DNA from 3 places in the Neobacillus oceani genome. Region 1 is predicted to be linked to each of the others. Evidence: riboswitches for the same ligand, from Rfam matches in the RefSeq annotation. Region 1 holds a riboswitch; each other region holds the start of a gene.
What was found. A riboswitch is a leader RNA that binds a small molecule or an ion and turns the genes downstream of it on or off. The one in region 1 is predicted to bind S-adenosylmethionine.

Region 2: it holds a riboswitch for S-adenosylmethionine, as region 1 does, so the genes downstream of both, V1499_RS10050 (methionine ABC transporter ATP-binding protein) here and V1499_RS17580 (methionine ABC transporter ATP-binding protein) in region 1, are expected to answer to the same signal.
Region 3: it holds a riboswitch for S-adenosylmethionine, as region 1 does, so the genes downstream of both, metK (methionine adenosyltransferase) here and V1499_RS17580 (methionine ABC transporter ATP-binding protein) in region 1, are expected to answer to the same signal.

Annotation. Positions count from the first base shown of each region.
Region 1 is NZ_CP143543.1:3,451,614-3,461,836, reverse strand. Features, by position in the region: gene V1499_RS17615 (arsenate reductase family protein) at 1-166, shown strand, start outside; gene gcvH (glycine cleavage system protein GcvH) at 248-628, shown strand; gene V1499_RS17605 (YusG family protein) at 755-994, shown strand; gene V1499_RS17600 (toprim domain-containing protein) at 1,204-1,572, shown strand; gene V1499_RS17595 (thioredoxin family protein) at 1,569-1,880, shown strand; gene V1499_RS17590 (MFS transporter) at 2,428-3,702, shown strand; gene V1499_RS17585 (hypothetical protein) at 3,855-4,202, shown strand; SAM riboswitch class I at 4,266-4,365, shown strand; SAM riboswitch class I at 4,537-4,649, shown strand; gene V1499_RS17580 (methionine ABC transporter ATP-binding protein) at 4,810-5,835, shown strand; gene V1499_RS17575 (methionine ABC transporter permease) at 5,828-6,496, shown strand; gene V1499_RS17570 (MetQ/NlpA family ABC transporter substrate-binding protein) at 6,549-7,388, shown strand; gene V1499_RS17565 (carboxymuconolactone decarboxylase family protein) at 7,566-7,937, shown strand; gene V1499_RS17560 (hypothetical protein) at 8,144-8,392, shown strand; gene sufC (Fe-S cluster assembly ATPase SufC) at 8,759-9,544, shown strand; gene sufD (Fe-S cluster assembly protein SufD) at 9,563-10,223, shown strand, end outside.
Region 2 is NZ_CP143543.1:2,022,589-2,032,811, reverse strand. Features, by position in the region: gene V1499_RS10065 (hypothetical protein) at 240-629, opposite strand; gene V1499_RS10060 (DUF3885 domain-containing protein) at 729-1,646, opposite strand; gene V1499_RS10055 (hypothetical protein) at 1,707-2,180, opposite strand; SAM riboswitch class I at 2,556-2,662, shown strand; gene V1499_RS10050 (methionine ABC transporter ATP-binding protein) at 2,757-3,767, shown strand; gene V1499_RS10045 (methionine ABC transporter permease) at 3,760-4,422, shown strand; gene V1499_RS10040 (MetQ/NlpA family ABC transporter substrate-binding protein) at 4,485-5,324, shown strand; gene V1499_RS10035 (iron-containing alcohol dehydrogenase family protein) at 5,461-6,534, shown strand; gene V1499_RS10030 (GMC family oxidoreductase) at 6,892-8,577, shown strand; gene V1499_RS10025 (ATP-binding cassette domain-containing protein) at 8,661-9,128, opposite strand; gene pxpB (5-oxoprolinase subunit PxpB) at 9,254-9,970, shown strand; gene V1499_RS10015 (biotin-dependent carboxyltransferase family protein) at 9,967-10,223, shown strand, end outside.
Region 3 is NZ_CP143543.1:3,295,535-3,305,757, reverse strand. Features, by position in the region: gene V1499_RS16665 (ABC transporter ATP-binding protein) at 1-347, opposite strand, end outside; gene V1499_RS16660 (ABC transporter substrate-binding protein) at 370-1,323, opposite strand; gene V1499_RS16655 (alpha/beta hydrolase family protein) at 1,483-2,274, shown strand; gene V1499_RS16650 (DUF2584 domain-containing protein) at 2,312-2,554, shown strand; gene pckA (phosphoenolpyruvate carboxykinase (ATP)) at 2,806-4,392, opposite strand; gene V1499_RS16640 (thiol-disulfide oxidoreductase DCC family protein) at 4,520-4,894, shown strand; SAM riboswitch class I at 5,011-5,127, shown strand; gene metK (methionine adenosyltransferase) at 5,350-6,549, shown strand; gene asnB (asparagine synthase (glutamine-hydrolyzing)) at 6,891-8,780, shown strand; gene V1499_RS16625 (gamma carbonic anhydrase family protein) at 8,873-9,397, opposite strand; gene V1499_RS16620 (lysophospholipase) at 9,541-10,223, shown strand, end outside.

The DNA.
Region 1 (10,223 bases):
ATACCGTGAACTTGGCTTAAAGGATAAAGTCAAGACAGCTTCCGAAGAAGAGCTGCTCGATATCCTTGCTTCGGACGGGATGCTCCTTAAACGGCCGATACTGACTGATGGGAAAAAAGTTACCGTCGGATTCAAGGAAGAGGACTACAAAGAAATGTGGCTTTAGGTGCCTGTGCCGGTCTCGGCATTCATGGTAGTATCGATTAACAATCGATAATAGACAAAAATGGATATTGGAGGGATTGCAATGAGTACACCAAAAGATTTGCGGTATTCAGAAGAGCATGAATGGGTAAAAGTTGAAGGGGAAAAAGTGCGGATCGGCATCACGCATTTCGCGCAATCCGAGCTTGGCGACATCGTTTTCGTAGAACTGCCTGAGGTCGGCGATGAAATAACAGCGGACGAGCCATTCGGCAGCGTCGAGTCCGTCAAAACCGTTTCTGAACTTTACGCTCCAATTAGCGGCAAAGTAGTCGAAGTAAACGAAGACCTTTCCGACAGCCCGGAATTCGTCAACGAATCCCCATACGAAAAAGCATGGATGATCGTTATCGAGCCTTCCGATATGAGTGAAATCGAAAAACTCATGACAGCCGAGCAATACGATGAAATGACCAACGAATAATACAACCGGAGGCCACCTTTAGGAGGGCCTCTTTTTTGTGAAAATTGGCCAACGCCCTAACTTTCCCAACTATGCATTCCAAACGCACCGGGCATGCTAATGAAAAAACAAAAAGGGTGGTCAACCATGACATTAAATGTAAAGAAGCTCGACATAACCGACAGGGTGGTTGGAAAACTGAAAAACGGGGAAATAAAACTATACCTGGAAAACGAACCAATCGGCCGCATCATGCTCGAAGGCGAGGTCGACTTCGAACTGGACAGACGTTTCGACGTAGACCAACAGAGGATTTTCCAGCACATCACCTTTACCGAATACCCCGACGCAAAATATACCGACTGCCAAGATGGTGGATGGTGCTAAGGGCGCTGGCTTAATCCGAAGATAGCGTAACTTAAATCAGGCACAATCCCAGGAAAAAACGTTACACAGATGCCAGTCGGCACCACCCGGGGAGCAAAGTCCTGTATGTTCTTGTATGGCAGTGGTATAGTTGAGGCAGGACGGGAGACTACACACAAAACGCGCGTTTGAATAAGCTATTACCAACAACTTTCCTGCAGGTGATGTCAATGAGCGAAGAATACGCGGATAAAATTATTATTGTTGAAGGCAGATCGGATAAGAAGAAGGTTCTCGGAATGATTAAGGACCGTGTAGAAGTTATATGCACGAACGGGACCATTTCACTTTCCAGGCTTGATGAATTGATTGATTCGTTCGGGGACAGACAGGTGTTTATACTCGCGGACGCTGATGAAGCGGGTGAAAAGCTGAGGAGGCAATTCCGCAGGGAGTATCCGGAGGCGGAGCATCTCTATATTGACAAGATGTACAAAGAGGTCGCGACAGCACCATACCATCACCTTGCCATGGTGCTTTTGGCCGCAAACATTGATGTTCATGCCGAATTTTTGGAGATGGGCCGGAACGCGCAATGAAGGAATGGACAAGCGAAGAAGCTTCCGCCTTTCTTCAAGGCGCGAAAACAGGGCTGCTCTACTTTTATACGCCTCTGTGCGGAACCTGCCAGGTAGCTTCGAAAATGCTTGAAGTTGTCGCTGCAATGAATCGCCAGATGGAAATTGGCAAAATCAATCTCAATTATGCTCCCGAATTCGCGGAGACTTTTGCGATAGAAAGTGTCCCTTGCCTTGTGTTTATCAAGGAAGGGCAAGCAATCGATTCCATTTATGCGTTTCGATCTGTACCGTACCTGCTGGAAAAAATACAAACTGTTTTACGATAAGCGGATGCCGGAGTGCATCCGTTTTTAAATTTTCGAGGGCCACAGGCAGTGAGATGAGTCCCGAAAACTATGTAATCGGGACACAGACCAGGTTTTAGAAGCGCTAAGAGTCCCGAAAACCAGGGAATCGGGACACAAAACCGGTTTTAGAAGCGCTATGAGTCCCGAAAACCAAGGAATTAGGACACAAATCAGGTTTTAGGTCCAAGATGAGTCCCGAAAACCCCAAAGCCCAACCACCTTCTGCCATCGACAACGGCACTTTCTTGGAGAAATCAACAGCCATATCCCCACTTAACCTTACGAATGAGCACGCAACTTGAGAACACTCCATATCCAACCTGCCAGCCCTCTTATGGCAACTGCTTTCGCCACCCCCCTCAAAATTCGAACAAATTTCAAAAAAATAGGCATGTACCAGTAAGTTCCCTAGTTTACAAAATGTTCCTGACCGATTATGATACTTAGGGAGGCGAAATAAATACGCTTTCCAAGAAGGGAATTATGGTTCGGGCTATGCCCGTACATCTGCAAAGGGCGGATCATGATGGCATTTTACAAAGGGTGGGCCCAACAGTTTAACGCCTATAACTACAATATTAAACTGAGTATGGCTGCCAATATCATTACCCAGATTGGAATTGGCATTTTCATTGTTATTTATAATTTTTATGTTCGCGAATTGGGTTATTCGGAATCCGTGAACGGGCAGATTATTTCAATGGCATCACTAGCTACGGCGATGGTCCTTGTACCCGCAGGAATCATTGGCGACAAATTCGGCAGGAAAAGGGTTATTTTCACGGGCATTCTCGTATCTGGAACCTTGCTCATCATGAGAGCATTGGCAGCGGATGAAACGATGCTTGTGTATTTGGCATTTGCTGCGGGCCTTTCGGGCGCATTCCTGCAAGTTTCGGGAATACCGTGGCTGGCTGAAAACTCTGACCCATCCCAGCGGGTCAACCTGTTTTCGCTCCACTTCGCTTTGATGACTGCGGCGAGTGTAATCGGGAACATGCTGGGCGGAATTTTGACCGATTTTTTCGGCCTTTTTTTCACCAGTCTTGAAAGCTTGAGGATCACTCTGTTGATCGGGGCCGCAATTTATTTGGGAGGAGCGATCCCGGCCTTTAAGTTCAGGACCCCCGCCAATCGTATGGAAAAATCGCAAACAGATGACGCCGGAAGGAAAAAAGCCGCGTTTAATTGGAGCGGTTTCAAAATCATTGCCCTTTTTGCAATCGCGCAAATGCTGATTGGATTTGGGGCGGGGCTCGTCATTCCGTACCTGAATCTTTATTTTGCGGGACGGTTTTCGGCTTCAACATCGACGACCGGATTCATCATTTCACTTGGCCAGGCGGCAACCGCTTTTGCTATGATTATCGGGCCCAAGGTCGTCAAGCGCGTCGGGGAGGTTAGGGCTGTCGTTATCCTGCAGTTGTTGTCGCTTCCATTCCTGCTTTTGACCGCCTACACGGAAAACTTGTGGCTAGCCGCGATTGGTTTCCTGTTCAGGCAGGCGCTCATGAATGCCGGGAACCCGATTCAAAGTTCGCTCATCATGTCACGTGTTGACGATTCTATGAAGGGATTGGCCAATTCGATCAACCAGACTGTTTTCAATTTAGGGTGGGCGTTTATGGGGCCGGTTTCAACCGGAATCGTAGTCAGGTACGGCGACTATTGGGGCTATGCATATGTCTTCACGATAACCGCAAGCCTTTACTTAATTAGTTCTGTTTACTTCTATCTTGTTTTCGGGAGGAAGGTTTTAAAAAACCAGGCTTCCCAGGTTCCAAAAGCTGCCGGAATGTGACATATTTCCCCGGAATTTTTGCATTACCTTTTAGCTTTGGCGGATTTTTTTGAAAAAAACACAAAAGAAGCCTGCTTATGAAGATTTTGTCGAACGAATAATGGAGGATTCCTACTTCCGGAAATGAATTAAGTAAGCAGGGGGGATTCACAATGATTGAGCAGATTCATCGGTTCTGTGCCAATTTTAATAAAAAGCCGCATATCCATTCTTTATTTGGCAGCAGCCAGACGGTTTATATACAAATTGGAGGTTCTCTTGTGGAGTTTGGGGACGGTAAGGCGATTGTTTCAAACGGTGAGATCCTAAGCAAACCCTTGCTTGCAAACATCACGGGAAGCCCTGAAGCTATCAGCGAACTGCTTTGCGGCACGAAAAGAATACGCGATCTGCTCAATCATCGGGCAATAAATATCGATGCGTCTTTCCGCACTGTGCTGAAGCTTGAATCGATCTTTCTTTTGGCAAAGGAAAATGAGTTTGAAAAAATTCCCTATTGACGGGAATTATGTATTAAGATAAACTTTCATTAAATCTTTGGCAAGATTCTAAAAATTTTATAATTCTTATCAAGAGAGGCGGAGGGAATGGCCCAATGATGCCCGGCAACCGGTGAAAGCACGGTGCCAATTCCAGCAGGGAGACTCCCTGTAAAGATAAGAGGAGATAGCCCCTCTTCTTATGGAGCGGGTTTTTATTTTTAGGGGATTGTAGATGATTTTCCATTGTGCAATCCTGCCTGATATTTCCGGCCCTAGTTCAAAAACTTCTTTATTGACACCTTAATTTCGCCATGATACGATAGCAATCGTGATTAATTGAATAGCTTAGCTACTCTTATCAAGAGAGGTGGAGGGATGTGCCCGATGAAGCCCGGCAACCGTCACAGGATGATTTCTGTGAAATGGTGCCAATTCACACAAAGCGTTCGCTTTGGGAGATGGGAGAAAGGATAAATGTTTATTATGCCTTTCTGCCCGGTTGCAGAAAGGCTTTTTACTTTTTTCGGAATGAATCCTTTTGTATATTCAAACGATAGGATTAGATAGAACAAGGCATGATTGCTGCCCTGCATGATGGGTAAATGGGTGTAAAGAAGGTGATTCGATGATTTCGATAAAAAATGTCAGAAAAAGCTTTCCTTCAAAACATGGGACACTGACAGCGGTTGATAATGTCAATCTCGATATACGCGAAGGGGAAATCTTCGGCGTTATCGGGTACAGCGGCGCCGGCAAAAGTACGTTGATCCGGATGCTGAACAGGCTAGAAAGCCCAACCGAAGGATCCATAACGATTGCAGGCCGTGAAATCTCGAAAATTTCGGGAAGAGAGCTTAGGAAGGCACGCCAGGAAATCTCAATGATTTTCCAGCATTTCAATCTTCTTTGGTCACGCACAGTCCGGGAAAACATCGCGTTTCCGCTTGAAATTGCCGGAATTTCGGGGCCGAAGCGCAAAAAGCGTGTCGATGAGCTAATTAAGCTTGTCGGCCTTGAGGGCAGGGAAAATGCGTACCCGTCACAATTAAGCGGCGGGCAAAAGCAGCGTGTCGGCATTGCTAGGGCGCTTGCGAATAACCCAAAGGTCTTGCTTTGCGACGAAGCGACATCCGCTCTCGATCCGCAGACGACGGATTCGATTCTTGACCTGTTGGTCGACATTAACAAGCGGCTCGGTTTGACGATTGTCCTGATTACCCACGAAATGCATGTTATCAGGAAAATCTGCCACCGCGTCGCCGTTATGGAGAGCGGAAGAATCGTTGAGCTCGGCCCGGTGCTGGATGTCTTTAAGAATCCACAGCAGCCAATAACGAAGCGATTCGTCCAGCAGGTAACGGAGCCTGAGGAAACAAAGGATGCGGTAGAGCATCTACTCGAACGCCTTCCATCCGGAAAGGTCATCCAGCTCACATTTGTCGGCGAGGCGACTGAACAGCCTCTTATCACAAACTTGATCAGGAAGTTTGATATAACGGCCAATATTTTGCAGGGAAAGATCTCACAAACGCAAAGCGGATCCTACGGTACTCTGTTCCTTCATCTTGATGGACCGGAAAGCGAACTCGGAAAGGCGCTGGAATATATTAATTCCCAGCAGGTAGGCGTGGAGGTGATTGCGAATGCTTGAAACCTATTTCCCGAATGTCGTCTGGGAAAATATGTGGGCGGCAACACGTGAAACGCTTTACATGACGAGCATATCCGTTGCAGTTACATTTGTCCTCGGCATCATCCTTGGATTGCTTCTCTTCCTTACTGGGAAGGGCAACCTTTGGGAAAATGCATTCATTAATAAAATCATTGCAGCTTTTGTGAATGTCTTCCGTTCAATTCCTTTCATCATCCTGATTGTCCTGCTCATCCCGTTCACGGTTTTCGTAGTCGGGTCCATGATAGGGGAAAATGCCGCATTGCCGGCACTCATTATCGGTTCGGCGCCGTTTTACGCGAGGATGGTTGAAATTGGGCTGCGTGAAATTGATAAAGGTGTCATCGAAGCGGCCAAATCAATGGGCGCGTCAACCTGGACGATTATTTGGAAAGTGCTATTGCCCGAATCAATGCCGGCGCTTGTTTCCGGAATTACCGTTACAGCGATCGCCCTTGTCAGCTACACGGCAATGGCCGGCGCGATTGGCGCTGGAGGACTTGGAAACCTTGCTTACCTTGAAGGCTTCCAGAGAAGCCGCAATGACGTAACAGTTATGGCAACTATCATCATCCTAATTATTGTTTTTATCATTCAATTAATCGGGGATACGATTACCCGTAAATTGGATAAAAGATAAATCCCTCAGTCCGCGCGGCTGATAGTTTACTTACAACAAAGGAGAAGAGAACATGAAAAAATGGCTTGGAACACTTTTAACATTCGCCCTTGTCCTCGTACTCGCTGCTTGCGGCAGCTCCGATGACAACAAAGCGGGAAGCGACAAAAAGGAAGACGACAACAAACTCGTTGTTGGCGCTACAAACGTACCGCATGCTGAGATTCTTGAAGAAGCGAAGCCGATTTTAAAAGAAAAAGGCATCGACCTTGAAATCAAAACATTTACGGACTATGTTCTTCCTAACAAAGCATTGGACGCAAAGGAACTTGATGCTAACTTCTTCCAGCACATTCCATATTTTGAAGCTCAAATCAAGGAAAATGGCTATGATTTTGCCAACGCTGGCGGAGTCCACATTGAGCCGATCGGCGTTTATTCCAAGAAATACAAGAGCCTTGATGATTTGCCAGATGGCGCGCACATTATTGTGAGCAGCTCTGTTCCTGACCATGGCCGCATCCTTTCCATGCTAGAAAGCAAAGGGCTAATCAAGCTGAAAGATGGCGTTAACAAAGTTGAAGCGACTGTTGAAGACATCGTTGAAAACCCTAAAAACCTTAAATTCGATGCGAAATACGAAGCAAAGCTTCTGCCGCAAATCTACAACCAAGGTGAAGGCGATGCAGTGCTCATCAACTCGAACTATGCAATTGACACAGGCCTGAACCCAATTGAAGATTCAATTGCCATTGAAGAATCTGATTCACCATACGTCAACATCATCGCTGTCAACAAAGGCGATGAAAACAGCGACAAAATCAAAACTCTTTTGGAAGTCCTGCACTCCAAGGAAATTCAGGACTTCATTCTTGAAAAGTACAAAGGCTCAGTCGTTCCGGTATCCGAATAATCGGCTTGCGGACCGGCTTTCCTTAGGAAAAATGTGATACTTCTAATTTGGTGGCCCCCATTCTAAATGGGGGCCGTTTTTTGTTTATCCTTGGATGGAAGCCTGCCGTCAATACGCATACTTCCCCGGCCATTTCTTCATACTAACGAGGACAATGAATCGTTAGGAGTGGAAGAAATGGAACATTTTCACGAGCCCAAAAATTCAACTGAAGAAGCATTATACGAATATAAAGCTGGCCTTGGCGTCTTTACGAAAAAAATGCCCGAAATAGCGCGCCTGTACAACGCGTTCACAGAGGAATGCTTTAAGGAAGGCGCCCTCTCCCAAAAGGACAAGCACCTGATTGCGCTTGGCGTTTCCCTTCACGCGCAGGATGAATATTGTATCATTTATCACCTGAAAGGCTGCCTTGACCAAGGGGCGTCCGAGGATGAAATTCTTGAAACAGTCGGCGTCACTGCGGCATTCGGCGGCGGCGCTGCCATGAGCCAAGGCGTCACCCTCGTCCAGGAAGCAATCGACGAACTCAACCAGCTGAAGCAGTAAAAAGATAATCCTTCCGTAATGGCAATTGGAAGAGACCTCAATCAACATCGGAGCTATGAAGACAGTTTTGAAGGAGTTTTGAGATTGATACTATCTTCATTCCTACCCCCAACAGGAACATTTTTCCACAAGTTCCTCCCTTTACCGTCCGGAAATTTGTTTTTATAAAATGTCCAAGGGTATACACTTAAAGTCGGAGAAATTCAATGCAAGAGTCAATGGCCATTTTACAAAAACCAAACGCAATGGGTAAACGAAAGGACGTTTTATTTGTGGAAAAGCTTAACATGAGGTATACATCCGAGATGGAGAAAGCGATGCAAGGATCTCATGGGGTTGGGTACGAGGAGTACAAGCTAAAGCATGACGTGCGGATGGAGGTTGAGCAGCGCCGCGAGAGGGAATATGTGAAAAGCCAGCGGATGATTGCGGATATAGAGCGGAAAATTTTCTAGGAAAAAAAACCCTGAAAGAAGGCGCTCCCGGATGGGAACACCTTCTTGCGGGATGGACATACTATATAATAGGAAGAAAGCCGGAGAGCCAGTGGACCGTATCATTGGCTTTTCGGCTTTTTTTAAGCTATTGTTAAAGCGTGTATACATGAAGCTGTCCGGGCAAGGGGACAATACCCTTGAAAAATCGAAAGGGAAATTCTCATTCTGCCTGGTTCAGTGACAATCCGATAGCGCCGAAACATTCGGTTTAGAGGGTTGCTAACACATTTGATTTGTTATAAGATTGGAATGAGAATAAAATGAGAATGGAAGTTTCCGCAATTTAGCCGGGCAGACTTCCTCATTAGTAGCGGAGGTATTGATATGGGTGGATCAACTTTAACGATCAAAGATCTTCATGTCTCGATCGAAGGGAAAGAAATTTTGAAGGGTGTAAACCTTGAAGTAAAAGGCGGGGAAATCCATGCGATCATGGGCCCTAACGGAACAGGGAAATCGACTCTCTCTTCCGCGATTATGGGACATCCTAAATATGAAATAACAAGTGGTTCCATTACGCTTGACGGCGATGACGTCCTTGAAATGGAAGTTGACGAGCGCGCGCGTGCGGGGCTTTTCCTTGCGATGCAATATCCAAGCGAAATCAGCGGCGTAACCAATGCCGATTTTTTACGTTCAGCCATCAACAGCCGCAGGGGCGAAGGCAATGAAATTTCATTAATGAAATTCATCCGCCAGATGGACTCCCAAATGGACTTCCTTGAAATGGACCAGGACATGGCCCAGCGCTACCTGAATGAAGGTTTCTCCGGCGGTGAAAAGAAGCGGAACGAAATCCTTCAGCTCATGATGCTTGAGCCGAAAATTGCCATTCTTGACGAGATCGACTCCGGTCTGGATATCGACGCGTTGAAGGTCGTATCCAAAGGAATCAATCAAATGCGTGGCGAAGAGTTCGGTTGTTTAATTATTACACACTATCAGCGCCTTCTAAACTACATTACCCCGGACCATGTGCATGTTATGATGCAGGGCCGTATTGTAAAATCGGGCGGACCGGAACTTGCGAAGCGCCTTGAGGCGGAAGGATACGAGTGGATCAAGCAAGAGCTTGGCATTGAAGATGAAACTGTCGGCCAAGAAGCATAAGCATTAGGGGGACTAGAGATGACTACTGAAACCATTTTGCCTTTTGACAAAGAGTTCATCAGCTCTTTTTCAAAAGATAAGGCCGAACCGGCATGGCTTGAGGAATTGCGTCTGAAGGCTTTTGCCAGCCTCGATTCTCTGCCAATGCCAAGGCCCGATAAAACAAAGATTGATAAGTGGAACTTTACGCAGTTCGAACGCCACACAGTCGAAAGCGAACCTTTCACATCCCTGAATGACCTTTCCGATGATGTAAAGGCGCTTGTCGATATCGAAGGCCAAAAGAACCTATATATCCAGAGGAACAACACGCCGGCCTATCTTTCCCTGTCACAGGATCTAAAGGATCAGGGCGTTGTGTTTACCGATATTTTCACGGCAGCGAAGGAGCATGGCGACCTGCTGCGCCGTTACTTCATGAACCAGGCCGTCCAGGTTGACGAGCACCGCCTCACAGCGCTGCATGCGGCATTGATGAACGGAGGCGCGTTCCTGTACATTCCTAAAAACCTTGAAGTAAGCGAGCCAATCCAGGCTGTTTATCTCCATGATAATGCCGAAACGAACCTGTTCAACCATGTCATTGTCGTTGTTGACGACAACAGCTCGGCGACATATGTTGAAAACTACATTTCAACTGTCGATGGACAAGGCGTGTTCAATATCGTCAGCGAAGCTG
Region 2 (10,223 bases), 1.4 Mb from region 1:
CCAAGGTCGAACTCCGTGTAAAAATAAAACCATACATCCTCTTCCGTGGCAACATTAAGCGGATAGCAGTCGCTGATGAAGTGCGGGTCGTCATTTGGATATGTATAGACTTCCTTTCCTTCCGAATCCCATGCCCTTAACCCAAACGCTCCAATCGGGTTATCCCAGCCATAATTCCCAAAAACGCCTTCATCAAAATACGAAGTCCAGATTTTATTTTCGCGAGTAACATATAAATCCTAGATGCCATCGCCAAGCAAAAACTCGCGAATGAGGTTGCCATCCATATCAAATACTTTCGCGTTACGGTCATAATCGCCATTTTCATATAATTCAGCCCTCGCGCATACCAGGAGAATGTGATTCTCGTCGATTAATTGGATGAAATGGTAATTCCAACTTTGATTTGGAAGTTCAACCTCTTGCCTGTAACCGTTTCCTAATATAATCACCTTGTAATTGTGGCTGGTTTCGGTTTGCACAGGCGGGAACATCCCATCAATTCTTTCAGGGACTTCATTCACCCCAAGGATGCAAATTTCTCCCCTTGGGCCCAAAGATGCGGACGCGACGGTATATCCATTAAACTCATTTTTTAAATTTGCTACGGGATTCAGTTTGAAATTCATCTTTCATTCACCTCTCGTTTTGAAAAAAATACGGAAACTTCGGCCCGAGGCCAAACGGCAATACCCCTAACTTTTCATGCACCCAGACGTCCAGAATAATTAAAAAGCCCTTTTCGCTGACCAGCCGTTATACTTACCTTTATATTTCTTGGCGTACAAAGACATAAGTTCTGACTGATAATCAATCAGTGCCAAAGCCTCAGTTTTTATGGCCTTAACAACAATGTTATCAAAATGATCCTCATCAACTTCAATTGGAAACCCTGTTTGCCTCATTTCATTGACACACTGTTCTGCAGCTTCTTTTGGAATTTCCAGCTTGTGAGTGATGACGCATGTATTTGTAAAAAATAAATTGATTTTCGTTTCTTTTGCCTTCTGTTCATTCATCTTAAGTCTATATTCCAATTCATTGGAGGTTTCAGAGTAACCACATAATCCTTCTTGGAATATGTGGTCAATTTGTATCCGATTATAGTCCAAAATCCACTTCCTGAATTTATGGTAAATAGGCAGCAGGGTTTCTTTCTCCAGACTATAAACATCGCAGCCGCGGTCATCATACATGTGCAACACTGTTTTCCTAGTCAAATTAAGGAGATAAATATTTCCGTTAATCGTTGGTTTCCTGCCAAAATCCTTATTTGCAATCGCTTGAAAAAGATATCCCCAACGCAAGTCCCCTTTTTCTACCCTTAAACTATATCGAGTGGTTTTTCTTTCTAACTCCTCTTCATCATGCTCATAAGGGACGGTTTCAACTTTCAACCGTTTTACTAAATTGGTATTTTTAATGAAACGATGGATTCCAGGCAGGTCGTATCCTCTGTAATCAATGTGTTGATTAACTGTTGCGATTAGCAGGACCGTATCTTTCTCGTAAAAAAGGGAATGAAAAATCGAGGATACCCGATGATGGATTTCATTAAAGTAATCCTTGCTTTTTAATTCATCAAGCCCTAGTTCAAAACGAATCCAATAGTTTGCTTCTTTCATCAACTGGTCGAACAGCTCCATTTTTTAGCTCCTTTTATTCTATAATACGGCCAAAAAGGATATATTCACTATCATACCGTTTTACTGTATTTCCACCACAAAAGCATACGAAGCCTCGCCGTTTTTCCATTTTGAAAAAACTTCAAAGATGTATTCACCTTTATCGGCAGGGGTAACAAATTGATTTCGAGTTAGTTCATATTTATTCTCTCTTCCACCTTCTGTCCATTCATATACCTCTATTTGCGGGTCGCCTTCATTTAAGATCTTTACGTGTTGATTCGGTTCTAATTTGATTGCCTCTAAACTTGAGGCCATTTGAAAAGGGGATGCGTAATCTGTCATTTCAACCCTGGTTTGCCCTGATTTCAACCTGGTTTCCCATCTATAGCCCCCTCGTTTTAGTTCGTACTCTTTTCCATTAGCCTCAATAAATGCTCCCATTCTGAAAAATTCAGCCTCTATCGCCCTGTCTCCTTCGTTGCCATTCGTACAGCCTGCCATGAAAAATATCGAATAAGCAAATATCAAAAATGTTAACGTTTTAATTTTCAAAACAACCCCCCCTTTCTCAATTAGACGGTTTTTAACATAAAAAGTAAACAAAAAGCGAATATGCCCCACATCAACTAACGATATACGAAAGTCTAAATGGATTCTTCCCCCAAAAGTTTGCCTGGTTCGGAGCCTTTAAGGTAAGTCTCTTCAAGGGGTCTGCCTCATTTCAAACTGCCCTTGGCTAAAGGCCAGTTTTTCCGAAAATTCTACATCTGTGCAATCTAGAAGCTAATAACTCTTTTAAAAAATATTTTTCGATAATTCCCTTAATTAGCAACATTGTAAGCGTTAACAAGAAAATTCTGTGGAAATTGGCTGTTGACAGCCTTTTTTCCAGGGATTAAGATAAGTATTGTTAATTTCATACATAAACACTTATCAAGAGAGACCGAGGGATCAGGCCCTATGACGTCCGGCAACCCCCAAGTTTGGGTACGGTGCCACTTCCTGCAGAATGGATTCATTCTGGAAGATAAGTCGTTAACAAAATTGTTTACGATGCCTCTTTCTGAATGAAAGAGGCTTTTTGTTATGGAAAAATAATGTTTTAGGAACGATCCAGGAGGGATATCCATGATCGCAATCGATAAAGTTGTAAAAATATATAAAACGAAAAAGGGAACGGTTACAGGGGTCGACAATGTTTCGCTTCAGATTAAAAAAGGTGAAATCTTCGGGATAGTCGGTTACAGCGGTGCAGGAAAAAGCTCATTGATCCGCTGCCTCAACCTGCTTGAGAAACCGACCTCGGGCGAGATTACCATCGATGGGCTCAAGCTTACCTCCCTTTCGGATAAAAAGCTGCGTGAAGCGAGGCAGAAAATCGGGATGATTTTTCAGCACTTTTATCTCGTTTCCTCAAAGACGGTTTTCGAGAATATTGCGTTCGCGCTTAAAGCGGCTGGAAAGAATAAATCCCAGATTGAAAAACGGGTAACCGAGCTGCTCGAGCTTGTCGGGCTCACCGATAAACGGGATGTCTATCCGGCCCAGCTGAGCGGCGGGCAAAAGCAGCGGGTTGGGATTGCAAGGGCCCTCGCAAACGACCCGAATGTCCTTCTGTGCGATGAAGCGACATCCGCATTGGACCCGAGTACGACGAAGTCCATTCTTTCTCTTTTAAAAAAAATCAATCGGGAGCTTGGCCTTACCATTGTGCTTATCACCCATGAAATGGATGTTGTAAAGGAAATCTGTGACCGGATTGCGGTTATGCAGGACGGAAAAATCATCGAAGAAGGCCAGGTTTACGATGTTTTCGCCAATCCAAAGCAGCTGCTGACAAAGGCTTTCATTAACAGCGTTCTTCATTTTGAGCTACCGGAACATCTTTTGGCAAGGCGTGAGGGCACTGTCATAAAAATCACCTTTAAGGGCAACGCGGCCGAGGAAGCGATTGTATCGGATGTACTTCAGCAATTCAGGGTGAAAGGCAATATCCTTCATGGAAAAATCGAGTATATTCAATCGGTTCCCCTAGGAATTTTCATTATGGAACTGACTGGTGAAAAAACAGAAATTGATAAAGCCATTTCCTATCTCATCGACAGGACCAATAACGTGGAGGTGATTGCACATGGTTGAAACAATCCAACTAATGCTCCCTGACCTGAATAAGGCATTTTTCCAGACTCTCCAAATGGTCCTTATTTCACTGGGCGTGGCACTTGTCGTTGGCCTGCCGCTCGGAGTGCTGCTGTTTATTTCGGACAAAGGATTATTCCTTGAAAACAGGCCGATTAAATCGATTCTTGGCTTTTTGGTCAATATGATCCGTTCCATTCCGTTCATCATTTTGCTTGTCGGCCTTTTGCCGCTGACAAAATTGATTACAGGAACAACAATCGGTCCGATTGCCGCCAGTGTCTCCCTTTCGGTTGCCGCCATTCCGTTCTTTGCGAGATTGGTAGAAACCTCCCTGAGGGAAATTGATAAGGGAATTATCGAGGCGGCTGTTGCGGTTGGCGCGACTCCGTGGATGATTATCAAGGATGTCCTCCTCCCAGAGGCTCGGCCCGGGATAATCCAAGGCGTCACGCTGACAACCATTTCCTTGATTGGCTTTTCGGCGATGGCCGGCATTGTTGGCGGCGGCGGGATTGGAGACCTTGCCATCCGCTTTGGCTATTACCGCTACGATAACACCGTCATGCTCGTTACGATCGTGGTCTTGATTTGCCTGGTCCAGATTATCCAGCTATCTGGCGATGCGATCAGCCGGAAAGTCGACAGACGTTAACCTGCTTTTGCAAAAGCACTTTGCTTTTCAAAATAAATTAAAACAACAAAGGAGATTCCAAAATGAAAAAAGTTTTGTTTGCCCTTATTCTCGTACTAAGCCTCGGTGTCATGGCTGCCTGTGGCAATTCCGGCCAATCCGCCTCCAAAGGCGGGGAAAAAGCCGAGAAGAAAGACATTAAAATCGGTGCTACCGCTGGCCCATACAGCGATATGGTGACAAAAGCGATCAAGCCTGTCCTTGAAAAGAATGGCTACAAAGTTGAAGTAGTTGAATTCAGCGACTACGTCCAGCCAAACCTTGCCCTTGGAAATGGCGATATCGATGCAAACCTGTTCCAGCACAAAATCTATATGGAAAACTTCGCGAAACAAAACAACCTGGAGCTTTCTGAACTCGTCATCGTTCCGACTGCCCCAATGGGAATTTTCTCTACGAAATTCAAATCAATCGATGAAGTCGCGGAAGGCAGCACGGTTTCCCTGCCAAACGACCCGACAAACCTAGCAAGGGCGCTGGGTGTGCTTGAAGACGCCAATCTCATTACAATTGACTCTTCAATCGATCCACTAACAGCGTCAGAAAAGGATGTTAAGGATAACCCAAAGAAGCTTAAGTTCACTCCGATCGAGGCAGCCCAGCTTCCACGCTCTGTTGAAAGCGTAGACCTTGCCCTTGTACCAGGCAACTTCGCCCTTGCAGCAAAAATGAACCTGCTCGATGCACTTCAGCTGGAAGATATGCCGGATGATTACCGCAACCGCGTCGTTGTCAATACGAAAGACCTTGATTCTCAGCTTGCAAAAGACCTGAAGGCCGCAGTTGAATCAGAAGAATTCGAAAAGACAATCGACAGCGACTTCCAGGGGTTCGGCAAGCCTGAATGGATGAAAAACCGCTAAGAGGATTGCTGGCGCTGCGCTGTAACCGTTGCGTTGCCTGAAACGGAACATTTTTAACAACTTTTTTTTGAAAAATAATCATTTTAAGAAGCCAGCACCGTTATGGGCTGGCTTCATTTATAAGGAGATGAGCAGCATGAAACTTGAAGTCCGGGGCGCACCAAATTATTATGCGTGTGAGTCCGGGATTCTAGATACCCTCCCCGATATCCTTGCCAACCATGGACTAAGAAAGCCCCTTTTGTTGACAGGAAAAAACTCATGGAACGCGGCAAAATCTCTTTTTCCAAAAGGAATCGTTGCGCGGCATGAAACGTATTGCGGGGAATGTTCTATTGAAGAAATCGAACGGATTGGCGGGCTCATTAAAAATAAAGGCCTTGATGCAATCATCGCAATTGGCGGCGGGAAAGTACTTGACCTCGCAAAGGCGGCCGGAAACCTTGTTTCGGTTCCATTCTTATTAATTCCAACTCTTGCGGCAACGTGTGCAGCCTGGACACCGCTAAGCGTAATTTATGACAATGACGGCCGATTCCTTTACTATTCCATTTTCAAAGGAAGTGCCCTAGCCGTTCTTGTCGAGCCAGCAATCCTGGCCACCTCCCCTCCCGCTTATCTTCGTGCAGGAATCGGGGACACACTCGCAAAATGGTATGAAGCGGACGCATTGCTCAGGCAGGTTGAAAATTGGACCGTGCCAATGCAAATTGCGAGAGAAGCAGCCCTCCTATGCAAAACGAATTTACTTGCTTTCGGCCAGCAGGCGCTTGAAGCCGCGGCAACGGCAACGATTACCCCGGAACTTGTAAAGGTCTGTGAAACGATCATTATGGCAGGCGGAATGGTTGGAGGTTTTGGCGACCGGTTCGGAAGGATTGCCGGGGCCCATTCCATCCATAATGCCCTCACCCATTTGCCGGAATCCCATCAGCACCTTCACGGGGATAAAGTCGCTTACGGAATCCTTGTCCAGCTAATGCTCGAGGACAGGAAAGAAGAAGTTTTGGAGTTACTTCCCTTTTACAAAAAAACCGGCCTGCCATACAGCCTAAAAAGCCTTGGCATCCTTTCCACCGAAAGCGCAGCCAAAGTCATAGCGGCCAATGCGCTTGCTTCAAACGAATCGATTCATTTCATGGACATCCCATTGACTCAAGAAATCCTAGCGAATTCAATACTGGAGCTTGAAATGATGTTACAAGAATAATCTTTGGGCACCTTCCATTACTGGGAGGTGCTTTATTTATCGCTTTACGAAGTCCTATTGAAGAGCGTTGCCTATATCTATATTTGAGAGAGCAAAGTGTCTCAATCCCCCATTAAATTAAGCTGTTCAGTATCAAGAGTTGTACATATAAAAAACTTTTGCACGAAGACTCGGCAATTAATACAGAATAAAAGTAATAACAATTCTGAAATTCTACTCATAAACTGATTATTAAAGTAAAAGGAGGCCTATATTTATCTTTAAAAAAATTAATACTTATAAATAATTATTAGCGGGCAAGAACTTGTCCGGAATAATTTTGCGTTTGCAGTATCTCCTTTTGAAAGGAATGATTTGATGTCAAGAACAAAACCATTCGACTATATCGTAATTGGTGCCGGAACAGCAGGAGGCGTAATTGCAAAAAAATTAACGGATGATAGAAGGACTACAGTGCTTGTTCTAGAAGCTGGAACAAATATGACTGAAGAACTAAGCAGTCCTTCAGGAGCAATATCCTCTGCTTTAGCAAGTGATAATAGGCATTCCTTAATTGTTCTTTCTAGACTTGAACCAACGATAGGCCGCCAGCTTCTATTATCAAACGGAAGAGCAATCGGTGGAAGTTCAGAGCATAACGCAATGTTGGCAGTACGTTGCAGCAGCAACCTATATAATGAGTGGGCAAATTTGGTGGGACCCCAGTGGAGTTACAAAAATGTCCGCCCACTATTCATTAAAAACGAGACCTATACAGGGAAGTCACAAGAACCCGAAGAACGGGGAACAGACGGACCGATTTTTGTTAGACAGCAAATAATCCCCAACAAAGGACTTACTACAGTTTTGGCTAGGGCAACATCGGATGTTTTAGATATTCCTATTGTTGAAGATTATAATACAGGGATAAGAGATTGCACGTTTTTCAGGTCCCAATACACCCAGGAAGAGGTTGATGGCGGATTCATACGTTCATCTACTGCAACTGGGTATTTAAATGAACATATAGTCACACAGGGAAATGAATTCAACCCTGATGAGATTGGAGTTGGCCGGAGAAAATTGGCGATTTTAACCAAGACGACCGTAAATAAAATTCTCTTTACAGAAAATGAAGGAATCCCTGTTGCCAGGACTGTTGAGTTTGTCAGGGACGGAAAATCACAAAAAGCTTCAGCAAGTAAAGGAATCATCGTATGTGCTGGAAATATGTCCTCGGTTATCTTACAGCGCTCAGGCATAGGAAAATCAGAGGATTTGGCTAAGGCGGGTATTATTACAGTAGTTGAAAGCCCAAATGTCGGGCATAATCTTCAAACCCATTATGCCGTCGGGATCGGAATTGAGGTGGAAACATCAAGGCTTCTAAGGGTCATGGAAAAAGATCCAGATCAACCTATACCAATAGGCGCTTTTAAAAAGGAAGATGGGGTACAGCGATCAGGACGGCGCCTTCAATTATTAGGTAACATAGGACCAAGATTTGTACCTGGTCCAGATATCACAATAAATAATTGGGAATTTAATCCCGATAACCCTACCAATGTTATGAGTATTGGCATTGTCGACCTTAACCCCAAAAGCACGGGAACCATTTTGGCAGCGCACAGCGATCCCGAGGCTCTTCCATCCGTTTCCTTTAACCCGTTAGAAAATCCTGATGACTTAAATTACATGATTGATCGATATATTGATACTTTCGAAATAATGGAAAGAGCCCGCAGAATAGATCCAGAAGGGGTTTATCGTGTTGTATACCCATCTGAAAATATTTTTCATTTAAGGGATGAGCAAGAAAAACGAGCCCAGCTCGCAGACTATGTCAGAGCCTCCTATACTGCTCTAAACCATTATGGGGGACAGTGCCGGATGGGCAACACTAAAGAAGAGGGTGTTGTAGACGGATTTCTGAATGTCTTCGGCACCCGGAATCTTAAAGTGGCCGATTTATCCATCGCCCCGATTTTGCCTGATGGAAACACTGCTTTGCCTTGTCAGATGATTGGTTTGAATGCAGTACGATTTATTCAGGCAGGCAGATAATTTTGATTTGAATACTAAGATGAGTACTACCTGTTTGGGTAGTGCTTATCTTAGTATATGTCTTTTATTTCACTAGAAAAAAACTAGCCCCTAAAAGGCTTGCGGCCCAATGGAATAGTTTCTTCCCTAAAGCAAATACTTTTCAATTTCTTCATTTCATAAAAATACCCTTTTTTCCGAACGAGCTTTGCGAAAGAACCGGACTCAATGATTCTCCCTTGCTCCAGATTTTCTTCTTTTTCAAATACCGGATCTTCCAGCAAAAAATGGCCAAGCTTTACTTTCTGCAGGGCTGCCTCCATTTCTTCATCAGTCAGTTCGTCCCCCGCTAGCTGCAAATTACTTCGTATCGTTCCATAGAAAAAATGTTTTTCCTTCAACACTACATTGGCCACACTCCAAAGGTTTCCCTGGCTAATATCAGAAATTGATTGATTGGCAATGCGGATATCTCCTGAATCAACAAGATAAATTTTCAAAAGAAGTTGAAGTAAAGATGATTTTCCTGAACCGCTTGGACCGACTATCGCAGTTTTCGAACCTGCTGACAATTGGATTCATATGGTCAGCTTAAAAAAATCCAGGTGATATACGTAATGTTTCAAAATTCAAAATGTTTGAGCTATAATAAACAGAATATTATTTTAGGGAGACTAAATGCATGATGGAAGAAAACCTGAAGTTCATTTTCCATCCTCTAGGAGACCAGGCAGTCGTCATAGAGCTTGGAAAAGATATCAATGAAGAAACACAGCGAAAGGTCCAGCTAGTTACCTCGTTTCTAGATAGAAACATGGTACCGTGGATGATTGAATACATACCTGCCTTCACGACTGTCACGGTGTTTTACGACCCGGTTGAGGTAATTTCTAAGTATAGAGGCATATCCGAATTCCCATATGATATTGTCTGTATCCAGCTAAAAAAATTATTGGAGAAAATGTCTTCATCAGAAGAAACCTTGCAGCGGACAGTAGAAATCCCGGTTTGCTATGGAGGGGAAATGGGCCCGGATCTCCCGTTTGTGGCAAAGCATAACGGCCTTTCCGAAGAAGAAGTGATCCACATACATTCCGCTGGTGACTACACCGTTTTTATGATTGGCTTTGCTCCAGGGTTCCCTTTTATCGGAGGCATGTCGGAAAAAATAGCCACGCCACGAAGAGATAGTCCCAGATTAAAAATCCCTCCGAGAACCGTCGGGATTGCTGGCAAACAAACAGGGGTATACCCGATTGAAACGCCAGGTGGCTGGCAGTTGATTGGCCGGACACCGGTAGAGCTGTTTCGTCCTGAAGACGATCCTCCCACCCTCTTGAGGGCCGGCGATAAAATTAAGTTTATTCCGATTAGCATTGAAGAATACAAAAGGCTTGGAGGAGATCGAACATGATCACCGTAGTAAAACCAGGCCTCCTTACAAGTGTTCAGGATATGGGCCGCTATGGATACCAAAAATACGGAGTGATAGCCAGCGGAGTGATGGACCAGATAGCTCACCGGGTTGCTAATATACTGGTAGGCAACGAAGATAATGAGCCTACTCTTGAAATAACCCTGCTCGGACCAGTATTACGATTTGAAAAGAATTGCTTGATTTCCATATGTGGAGGAGACCTTTCCCCTTCTATTAACCGCTTTCCGGT
Region 3 (10,223 bases), 160 kb from region 1:
ATTGCCGCATCCCGACGTTCCGGCGTAAGGGCATTAGCAAGTTTCAAACCGATCAGGACATTTTCCTCGATTGTTTTCCATGGGAACAAATAGTCTTGTTGGAGCATATAGCCAATTTCGCGTTTTGCCGCTGATACCGGCCCGCCTCCTATCAGCACCCGCCCGCCCGTTGGTTCGACCAATCCGGCGATGATAGAAAGGAGTGTCGTTTTGCCGCAGCCGCTCGGGCCGAGGAAGGAAATGAATTCCCCTTCCTCAACGGAAAGCCCGATACCGGAGAGGGCCGTTACTGCCGTATCTTGCGTGAAATAAGTGTGGTATATCCCTTCAATCGTTAGGAAACTCATGAAATGGCCTCCTTTGCGGCAATCATTTTACTTTTTCAGCAATTTCCGTATTTACAAGTATTTTATGTTCAATCCGTTGTGGAAGTTCGCCCGCTTCATCCATAATATTCTGGAGATTGTTCCATTCGTCTTCATCCAGGATCGGGTCGGTTGCGAATGATCCCTGGCTCTTGTACCGCTCGACAACGGTTTCGATGATGCCAGGATCGGTATCTTCAAAATAGGGCTCAATCGCTTTGGCGATTTCCTTTGAATCTGTTTCAGCCACCCATTGCTGAGCTTTATAAATTGCTTTCGTGAATTTATTGATGATCGCCGGATTTTTTTTCATATAGCTTTCTTTTGCCATGAATGTGGTATAGGGTAGGTGTCCGGATTCAGTTCCAAACGAAGCGATAATATACCCTTTTCCTTCTTTTTCAAAAATGCTTGCCGTCGGTTCGAATAACTGGACGAATTCGCCAGTCCCACCGGCAAAAGCGTTGGGAATGTTCGCGAAGTCGATGTTTTGGATGAGCTTTAAATCCTTGTGAGGATCAATCCCATGCTTTTTCAGGACGAATTCGCCTGCCATTTGTGGCATCCCGCCTTTTCGCTGGCCGAGGAATGTTTTGCCTTTCAGCATATCCCAGGTAAAGTTATCAATTTTTTCACGGGAGACGAGGAAGGTGCCGTCTGTCTGGGTCAGTTGGGCAAAATTGATGACAGGGTCGTTTGAGCCTTGCGCATGAACGTAAATCGATGTCTCGGATCCGACAAGGGCGATGTCGGCACCGCCGGATAGAAGCGTTGTCATCGTTTTATCGCCGCCCCACGTTGTGGTCAAGTTAACATCGAGCCCTTCGTCCTTAAAGAAACCCTTCGCAAGGGCTACATATTCCGGCGTGTAGAAAATGGATCTTGTCACCTCTGCGACGCGAACTTTTTCTAGCTTCTTTTCCTGTGGCTTTTCCTGACACGCGGAAAGAATCAGCATTGCGCATGCCAGCATCATCAGGGCGGCCCTGAACGTTTTTCTCATGCAAATACCTCCTGGGTAAAAATAATTGGGCTGTTTGCTCTTGTGATATCGTATGAAACGGGCGTGATTGTGTGAATGCCCATATTGGAAAAATAATTGGATGGAGTGATTCGGATGGAAATAGAGGATGGAAAAATCATTACGGAGCAGCGGTTCCCTTCACCCAATCCGGATGTCGCCCTGTCACTTGTCACTTATTATTCCGGTGGCCTGAAAGTAAAAGGGATGCTAGCTAAGCCATTGGGCTACGAGCCGGAGGATGGTTTCCTCTATTTAAGAGGCGGCATCAAAAATGTCGGAAAGGTACGCCCGGCAAGGATCGCCCAATTCGCTTCTGAAGGATTTACGGTTTTCGCGCCGTTTTACCGTGGTAACCAAGGCGGCGAGGGAGATGAGGATTTTGCGGGAGAGGACAGGCAGGATGCGTTCTCCGCGTATAAGCTTTTGAAGTCGCTGCCTTCTGTACGTGACATCCATATTTTCGGGTTTTCACGGGGAGGGGTTATGGCCCTTTTAACAGCGCTCGAATTCCCGGAAGCCGCTTCATTGGCGACATGGGGAGGGGTAAGCGATATGTCGCTTACCTATGTGGAACGGAAGGATTTGCGGCGGATGATGAAGCGGGTAATCGGGGGCACGCCTTTGAAATATCCGGAGAGATACCAATACAGGACACCGCTTTATAGACTGGAACATCTTGAGGTGCCGGTCATGATTATCCACGGTGTACAGGATGGCAACGTGTCCGCCGAGCACGCCTACCGTTTGGAAAAAAGGCTGAAGGAGCTGGGCAAACCGGTCGATAGCTGGTACTTTGGTGAATTCAACCATTTCTTCCCGCCAGGGGTCAACAGGAAAGTTGTCGAGGACTTAGCGAAGTGGATGAAAAGCCATAGCGGCAAATGATATGATAATAAAAAAGTCATACGAGGAGGGTCAGTGAATGGGAATGCCACTTGAGTTGAATACGATGATCATTACAAAGGGCAGGGAGCAAAGGCTCGAAGAAAATCTATTCCTTTTGGAAAAAGAAGGCTACCGCCTCTATCCAATCGATGTACCGGTTGATATCCGGCGCACTATCGAAGCGGATTCGAGCGGTACTGCAAAAATCAAGAAGGTCGAGCTCGAAGGCGGAAAGACCCGGATTACATATGAGCTCATTTCCCTTAGTTCACCGAATTGATTTGTAGGTACAAGCTTTGAATGTGTTGAAGACCAACATGAGGAGAATGACTGGCTTAGATGTCACAAAAACCCGCGATTCGTGACAACCGAGGGGCAAATTTGAGTTAAGCTGTCACGAAAGCCTCTGATTCGTGACAACAAGCGGTCATAATCCTGTTTAGTAGTCACAAAAACGAAAAAGCACGTGGAGGAAACCACTCGTTCCCCTCACGTGCTTTATTTATCTAAACTTATTAACAAACTGCCTGATTAAATAATCGGTCCGCCTTTTTCGGCGATTTCCGAAGAAACTTTGGAAAACTTTTTGAAGTTGCTGCGGAATTTTTCGGCAAGTTCTATCGCCTTTACACGATAGGCTTCAGGATCGGCCCAAGTTTTTTCAGGCTGCAGGACTTCGTCAGGAACTCCTGGGACATGGAGCGGAACATGCAGGCCGAAAATTTCGTCCTGGACCGTTTCAATGTTGCTTAGCTCCCCTTCAAGGGCCGCCTGGACCATCGCGCGGGTATATGCCAGCTTCATCCGGTTGCCCGTTCCGTATTCACCACCGGTCCAGCCAGTGTTGACAAGGAATACCTGCGCATTGTGCTCAAGGATTTTTTCCCCGAGCATCTCCGCATAGCGGTTTGCCGGAAGTGGCAGGAATGGCGCGCCAAAGCAAGTGGAGAACGTTGCTTGCGGCGAAGTGATTCCGCGCTCGGTGCCAGCCAACTTGGACGTATATCCGCTAAGGAAATGGTACATGGCCTGTTCCTTTGTGAGCTTTGAAATTGGCGGCAAGACACCGAAAGCATCGGCTGTCAGGAATACGATTGTGTTCGGATGGCCGGCGACGCTAGGCGAAACGATGTTCTTAATCGCCTCTAGCGGATAGGCGGCCCGCGTATTTTCAGTCAGCGACCCATCATCATAGTCGGCGACGCGGGTGTCCGATTGTACCACAACGTTTTCAAGAACTGCCCCAAAGCAGATTGCATCAAAGATTTGCGGTTCTTTTTCACGGCTGAGGTTGATTGTTTTCGCATAGCAGCCGCCCTCGATATTGAAGACGCCGTTCGGAGACCAGCCATGCTCGTCGTCACCAATCAGGCGGCGGTTCGCATCTGCGGACAGGGTTGTTTTGCCCGTGCCCGACAAGCCGAAGAACAAGGCTACATCGCCTTCAATCCCAACGTTGGCCGAGCAGTGCATAGGCATGATTCCGGCCTCGGGCAATAGATAGTTCATGACTGAAAAAATCGATTTCTTCATTTCCCCCGCATATTCCGTTCCGCCAATTAGGACGATCCGCTTTTCAAAAGAAATGATAATGAACGTTTCCGAATTGGTTCCATCCACTTCCGGGTCTGCCTTGAAGCCAGGGGCGGAGATAATCGAGAATTCCGGGTTATGGCCGGTCAGCTCGGATTCCTCGGGACGAATGAACAGCTGGTGTGCAAAAAGGTTGTGCCAGGCGTATTCGTTGATCACCTGAATTGGCAGCCTGTATTTTTTATCCGCTCCAGCAAATCCATTAAACACAAAAATTTCATTTTTTTGTTTTAAATAATCAATTACTTTATTATAGAGGTTGGAGAAGGCTTTTTCCGAAATGGGCTTATTAATCGTGCCCCAATCAATTTTGCTCCTGCTGGACTTTTCTTCGACAATAAACTTATCTTCTGGAGAACGGCCTGTATATTTGCCGGTCGAAACACTGATTGCCCCGGTTGATGTCAGCAGCCCTTCTCCACGGCTCAACACTTTTTCAACCAGTTCCGGAACGGAAAGCTGGACTAGAAGGTTTTCTTCATTCAGCAGCTTGAATGGAGTTTCTGGATTATGCACACCAAACATTTAATAATTTCCCCTTTGCCTATTGTTTGTTAAGAGCTTTTTTATCTCACGAATAGTATAGCACATTCGGATAATTGGTCTATACTAATAACCTATTTTTTTATAATTAATTTTGGAGGGATGAACGATGGAGCTGCTGGCGCTGTATGACGGGAACTGTGTCCTGTGCAATAAGTCGAAGGCGAAATCAGAAAAACTGGATTGGCTTGGCCGTGTCCAATGGCTTTCTCTTCAGGAATATGAAAAAGAGGGCCGTAAGCCTGCTTTCCGCACGATCGACCTTCGCAGGGAGCTTCACGTAATTGATGGGAACGGCAGGATTTACAAAGGATTTTTTGCAGCCCGGAAAATGCTGCTCCAATTCCCTGTTACTTTCATGCCGGCACTGCTCCTTTACCTGCCGTTTGCCGCAAAGGCCGGTATTCCAATCTACAATTGGATAGCCAGGAACAGGTATAAATGGATGGGCGAAAGGTGTGCGGATGGAAGCTGTTCAATTTAATGGTTTTATTATGAAAATTCCCATTAAAATTAAATGGTTCTAGAAGATAATTTTTTAACATAAAAATCATTGACATGCTTCAACTGTGTGGTATGATTTTACCTTGAACGGATACTCTCTTATCCTGAGCCGGTGGAGGGACAGGCCCTATGAAGCCCGGCAACCTGCCCGAGGTATTTTTCCCGGAAAAGGTGCCAAACCTGATGCAAGGCGATTGCCTTGAACGATAAGAGTGAAAGGCGCAAACCACTCAATGGCAACCTTTCCTCAAACGGGAAGGTTTTTTATTTGCAGCCTTACGAATCAGCATCTTTAGGAGCGGGGGATTCATAAAACCCCCAGGTTTACTTCATACTACTTAGGGAAATGAGTACCGTGAAACCGAGGTTGCTAGGCAGGCCGGAAAAAATCCATGCAGCTGACCTCATTATAAAGAAGATACAGGAGGAATCCAGATGCCATCAAAACGCCGTTTGTTCACGTCTGAATCAGTGACTGAAGGCCATCCAGACAAGATCTGCGACCAGATTTCGGATTCGATTTTAGATGCGATCCTGGCACAAGACGCAAACGCCCGCGTCGCTGCAGAAACTTCCGTTACAACAGGCCTTGTCCTCGTAGCGGGTGAAATTACAACGTCAACTTATGTTGATATCCCGAAAATTGTCCGTGACACAATCCGTGAAATCGGTTATACACGCGCGAAATATGGCTTCGATGCCGATACGTGCGCCGTATTAACATCCATTGACGAGCAATCAGCCGATATCGCCATGGGCGTGGACCAGGCGCTTGAAGCCCGTGAAGGCAGCATGTCCGATGCGGAAATTGAAGCAATCGGTGCGGGGGACCAGGGACTTATGTTCGGGTTTGCCTGCAATGAAACAGAAGAGCTAATGCCGCTTCCAATCTCGCTTGCACACAAGCTTTCCCGTAGGCTGACGGAAGTGCGCAAGGATGAAACACTTCCATACTTGCGCCCGGATGGAAAAACGCAGGTAACGGTTGAATATGATGAAAACAACAATCCAGTCCGGATTGATACAATTGTTATTTCAACGCAGCATGGTCCCGAGGCGACTCTGGAACAAATCCAGAAAGACCTAAAAGAGCATGTCATCGGCCCTGTAGTTCCACAAGACCTAATTGACGAAAAGACAAAATACTTCATCAACCCGACTGGACGCTTCGTTATCGGCGGCCCTCAAGGCGATGCCGGGCTTACTGGCCGCAAGATTATCGTTGATACGTATGGCGGCTATGCGCGCCATGGCGGCGGCGCTTTCTCCGGAAAAGATCCGACAAAGGTTGACCGTTCCGCGGCTTATGCAGCGCGCTATGTTGCGAAAAACCTCGTCGCCGCAGGCATGGCCGACAAGGTTGAAGTCCAGCTTGCCTACGCGATTGGTGTTGCCCGCCCTGTATCCATTGCGGTTGATACATTTGGAACAGGCACTGTAAGCGAAGATGTCCTTGTTGAATTGATTGAAAACAACTTCGACCTGCGCCCTGCCGGAATCATCAACATGCTTGATCTTCGTAAGCCAATTTACAAACAAACAGCCGCTTATGGCCACTTTGGCCGCAATGATGTCGACCTCCCTTGGGAGCGGACAGATAAGGCTGCCGCTTTGAAGGAACAGGCATCCAAATAATTGGACAAAACGGGAATTGCATTATAATATGTAACTCCCGTTTTTCTTTTGCGCCGTGAAATAGTGTTACTGGCGCTGTTTTTGGTGTAATATCAAGGATTTGCCTCATTTTTCCTCTAGCTGTAAGTGCAAATTTTTTTTGAAAAATGGTAGTATAGAGTGAACCTTCCATCACAGGTGGTTTTCGCGCTGATGGTCAGGTCAACTTATCGGACCTTTAGGGACAGTTACCCTTTAGGGCTTACGCTCGTTTAGTGGAAGTAAATGGTGCCGAGGGAAACCTCAACTAAACGAATTATCACAGTCAAAAAAATGCAATGATCGGAGTAGGTGAACTACATATGTGCGGTTTTATCGGATGTGTTCATGAGCAGGCACAGAATTTCAAGGACGAAGAAAAGAAGATTTTTAAAAGCATGAATGATATCATCACCCACCGCGGGCCGGATGATGACGGATACTATTTTGACGAACATGTGCAGTTTGGCTTCAGGCGATTGAGCATCATTGATATCGAGTGCGGCGCCCAGCCACTCACATATGAAAACGAGCGTTATTGGATTATTTTCAATGGTGAGGTATACAACTATCTCGAGCTTCGTGATGAGCTTTTAAAGGAAGGTTTGGAATTCGCGACGGAATCGGATACGGAAGTCATCATCGCCCTGTACAGCCATCTAAAGGAAAAAGCAGTTCAAAAGTTGCGTGGGATGTTCGCGTTCGTCATTTGGGACAAACAGGAGAAGACGCTGTTCGGCGCACGCGACCATTTCGGGATAAAGCCTTTCTTTTATTATGAAGATGGAGGCAGGACGTTTTTTGCTTCAGAGAAAAAGAGCATCCTGCTCGCGCTTGATAACCAAGAGCTTAATTATGATTCGCTTCAGCATTATCTGACGTACCAATTCGTCCCGGAGCCAGAGACGATGACGGATGGAATCCATAAGCTCGAGCCGGGCCATTATTTTACAAAAAAAGCTGGCGGGAAAATGGACATCAAACGGTATTGGAAGGCTAATTTCACGCCAGTGCTGAAAGCCGAAGATGAGTTCGTCCAGGAAATTAGGGACGTTCTGTTTGATTCAGTTAAAATGCATATGCGAAGTGATGTCCCTGTTGGCTCATTCCTGTCCGGGGGCATCGATTCGTCGATCATCGCCTCAATCGCGAAGGAATACCATCCCGCCATCAAGACGTTTTCGGTCGGTTTTGAGCGGGACGGGTTCAGTGAGATTGATGTGGCCAAAGAAACCGCCGACAAACTCGGGGTCGAAAATATAAGTTACGTCATCACCCCTGAGGAATATATGGCCGAGGTTCCGAAAATCATGTGGCATATGGACGATCCGCTTGCCGATCCAGCCTGTATTCCGTTGTACTTCGTCGCCCGCGAGGCCAGGAAGCATGTAACCGTTGTCCTGTCAGGTGAAGGCGCGGACGAGTTGTTCGGCGGGTATAATATATACCGCGAGCCAGGTGACCTTCAGGTGTTTAACAAGATTCCGCGGGTCGGAAAAGTCATTCTAAAAGGAATTGCTGGGATGATGCCTGAAGGAACAAGAGGCAAGAGCTTTATCGAGCGTGGGGTAACCCCCATGGAAGAGCGTTATATCGGGAACGCGAAAATTTTCACCGAGGAAGAAAAGCGCGAGTTACTGAACGTGTACCGAGAAGGGCTTGATTTTACCGATATCACGAAAAAACTTTACTCGGAAAGCGAAGGCTATAATCCTGTCGACAGGATGCAGTATATAGACATTCATACGTGGATGCGCGGCGACATTTTGTTGAAGGCCGATAAAATGACGATGGCTCATTCACTTGAGCTCCGGGTGCCGTTCCTGGATAAGGAAGTGTTTGCTGTCGCTTCAAGAATTCCAGCCGATTTGAAAACCGCCAATGGCACAACGAAATATATTTTAAGGAAAGCGGCTGAAACCGTTGTTCCCGAGCATGTACTCAATCGGAAGAAGCTTGGTTTCCCAGTACCAATCCGCCACTGGCTGAAGGACGAAATGAATACGTGGGCAAAGGATCTCATCCGCGAAAGCAACACGGATCACTTGTTCAACAAACAATACCTGCTTAAGCTTCTGGATGACCACTGCCTCGGAAAAGTCGATAACAGCCGGAAAATCTGGACAGTTCTCATGTTCATGGTATGGCATCAGGTGTACGTTGAAGATAAGTATTCCTTTGGTGCGGAGAAATCGTATCAAGCGATGAATTAGCATTAACTTATTTTTAAAAAAGGAACTCCCGCTTCGTCAGGGGAGTTCCTTTTCTGTTTATTCTCGGAAAAAACCGGTCATGCGGTTGGCATCTACTTCTGGTTCAAAGGAGTAAGGCTCTTGTAATACTGGGCTTTCTCGGCGTATTCCTTCGTAATCCTTTCCATCTCCTTAATGTCTTCTGCGTTTAGTTCTCGGACTACTTTGGCGGGCCTTCCGAGCGCCAGTGTACGGGGAGGGATTTTTTTGCCGGGCGGTACGAGGCTTCCCGCTCCAATAAAGGCGCCTTCACCTATTTCTGCTTTGTCGAGGACGATGGAACCCATTCCGATGAGTGCGTTTTTCCTGAGGATGCAGCTATGTAAGGTGCACTGATGGCCAATTGTCACTTCATCCTCGAGTATGAGTGGGTTGCCAGGGCTTTGATGAAGAACGGAATTGTCCTGGATATTGACTTTTTTACCTATGATGGTAGGCGCGATATCGCCCCGGATGACCGTGTTGTACCAGACACTTGATTCCGGCCCGATTTCCACGTCTCCCGAAATCGTGACAAAATCGGCGATGAATGCGGTATCATCGATTTGCGGATACTTGCCCTTATACGGATAAATCATTGAATACTCCCCTTTATGTTTATCATTCACTGAAAGTGTACCGGATTTTGTTCCAAACTTGCAAAGCAAAATGGGTATCTCGTAAACATTTCTATGTTATAGTACTTTTAACGCTAGTTTTCGGTTGCTGGGAGGAAGGTTTTATGTGGAAATGGGAAGCAGACGGTGAAGCAAAGGCCGTCATCGTGATGGTGCACGGAGCCATGGAGCATCACCGCCGCTACGGGTGGCTGATTGAAATGTGGCGTTCGTCCGGGTTCCATGTAATCATGGGCGACCTTCCCGGCCAGGGGATGACTACCCGCGCATACCGTGGCCATATTGATTCGTTTGATGAATATTTAACTGAAGTGAAGGAATGGCTTGAGGCAGCCTATACATACGGCTTGCCGGTTTTCCTGCTCGGCCATAGCATGGGTGGGTTGATTGCGATAAGGCTTCTGCAGGAAGAAAAACTAACAATTGCCGGAGCGATTCTTTCATCTCCATGCCTTGGGCTTGTGCATGAGCCGCCAAAGTTTATTAATTTGCTTTCTTATGGCTTGAACGTTGTGTTCCCTTCGCTCAGGATGAATTCGGGAATTACCGTTAAGATGGCTACACAGAATAAGGAAGTCCAGGAATTTGATTTAAATGACACTCTTTATGTAACCAAGGTTTCGGTAAGATGGTACCGAGAACTTCAGGATGCGATGAAAGCAGCCTTCCATGACCTTGGGCATATCCAGGACGTACCTAAGCTCGTCATGCAGGCGGGGGATGATTTGATTGTCAACAAAAAAGCGGTCAGGAGTTGGTTCAACCAGGCGCCGCTTTCAGAAAAACG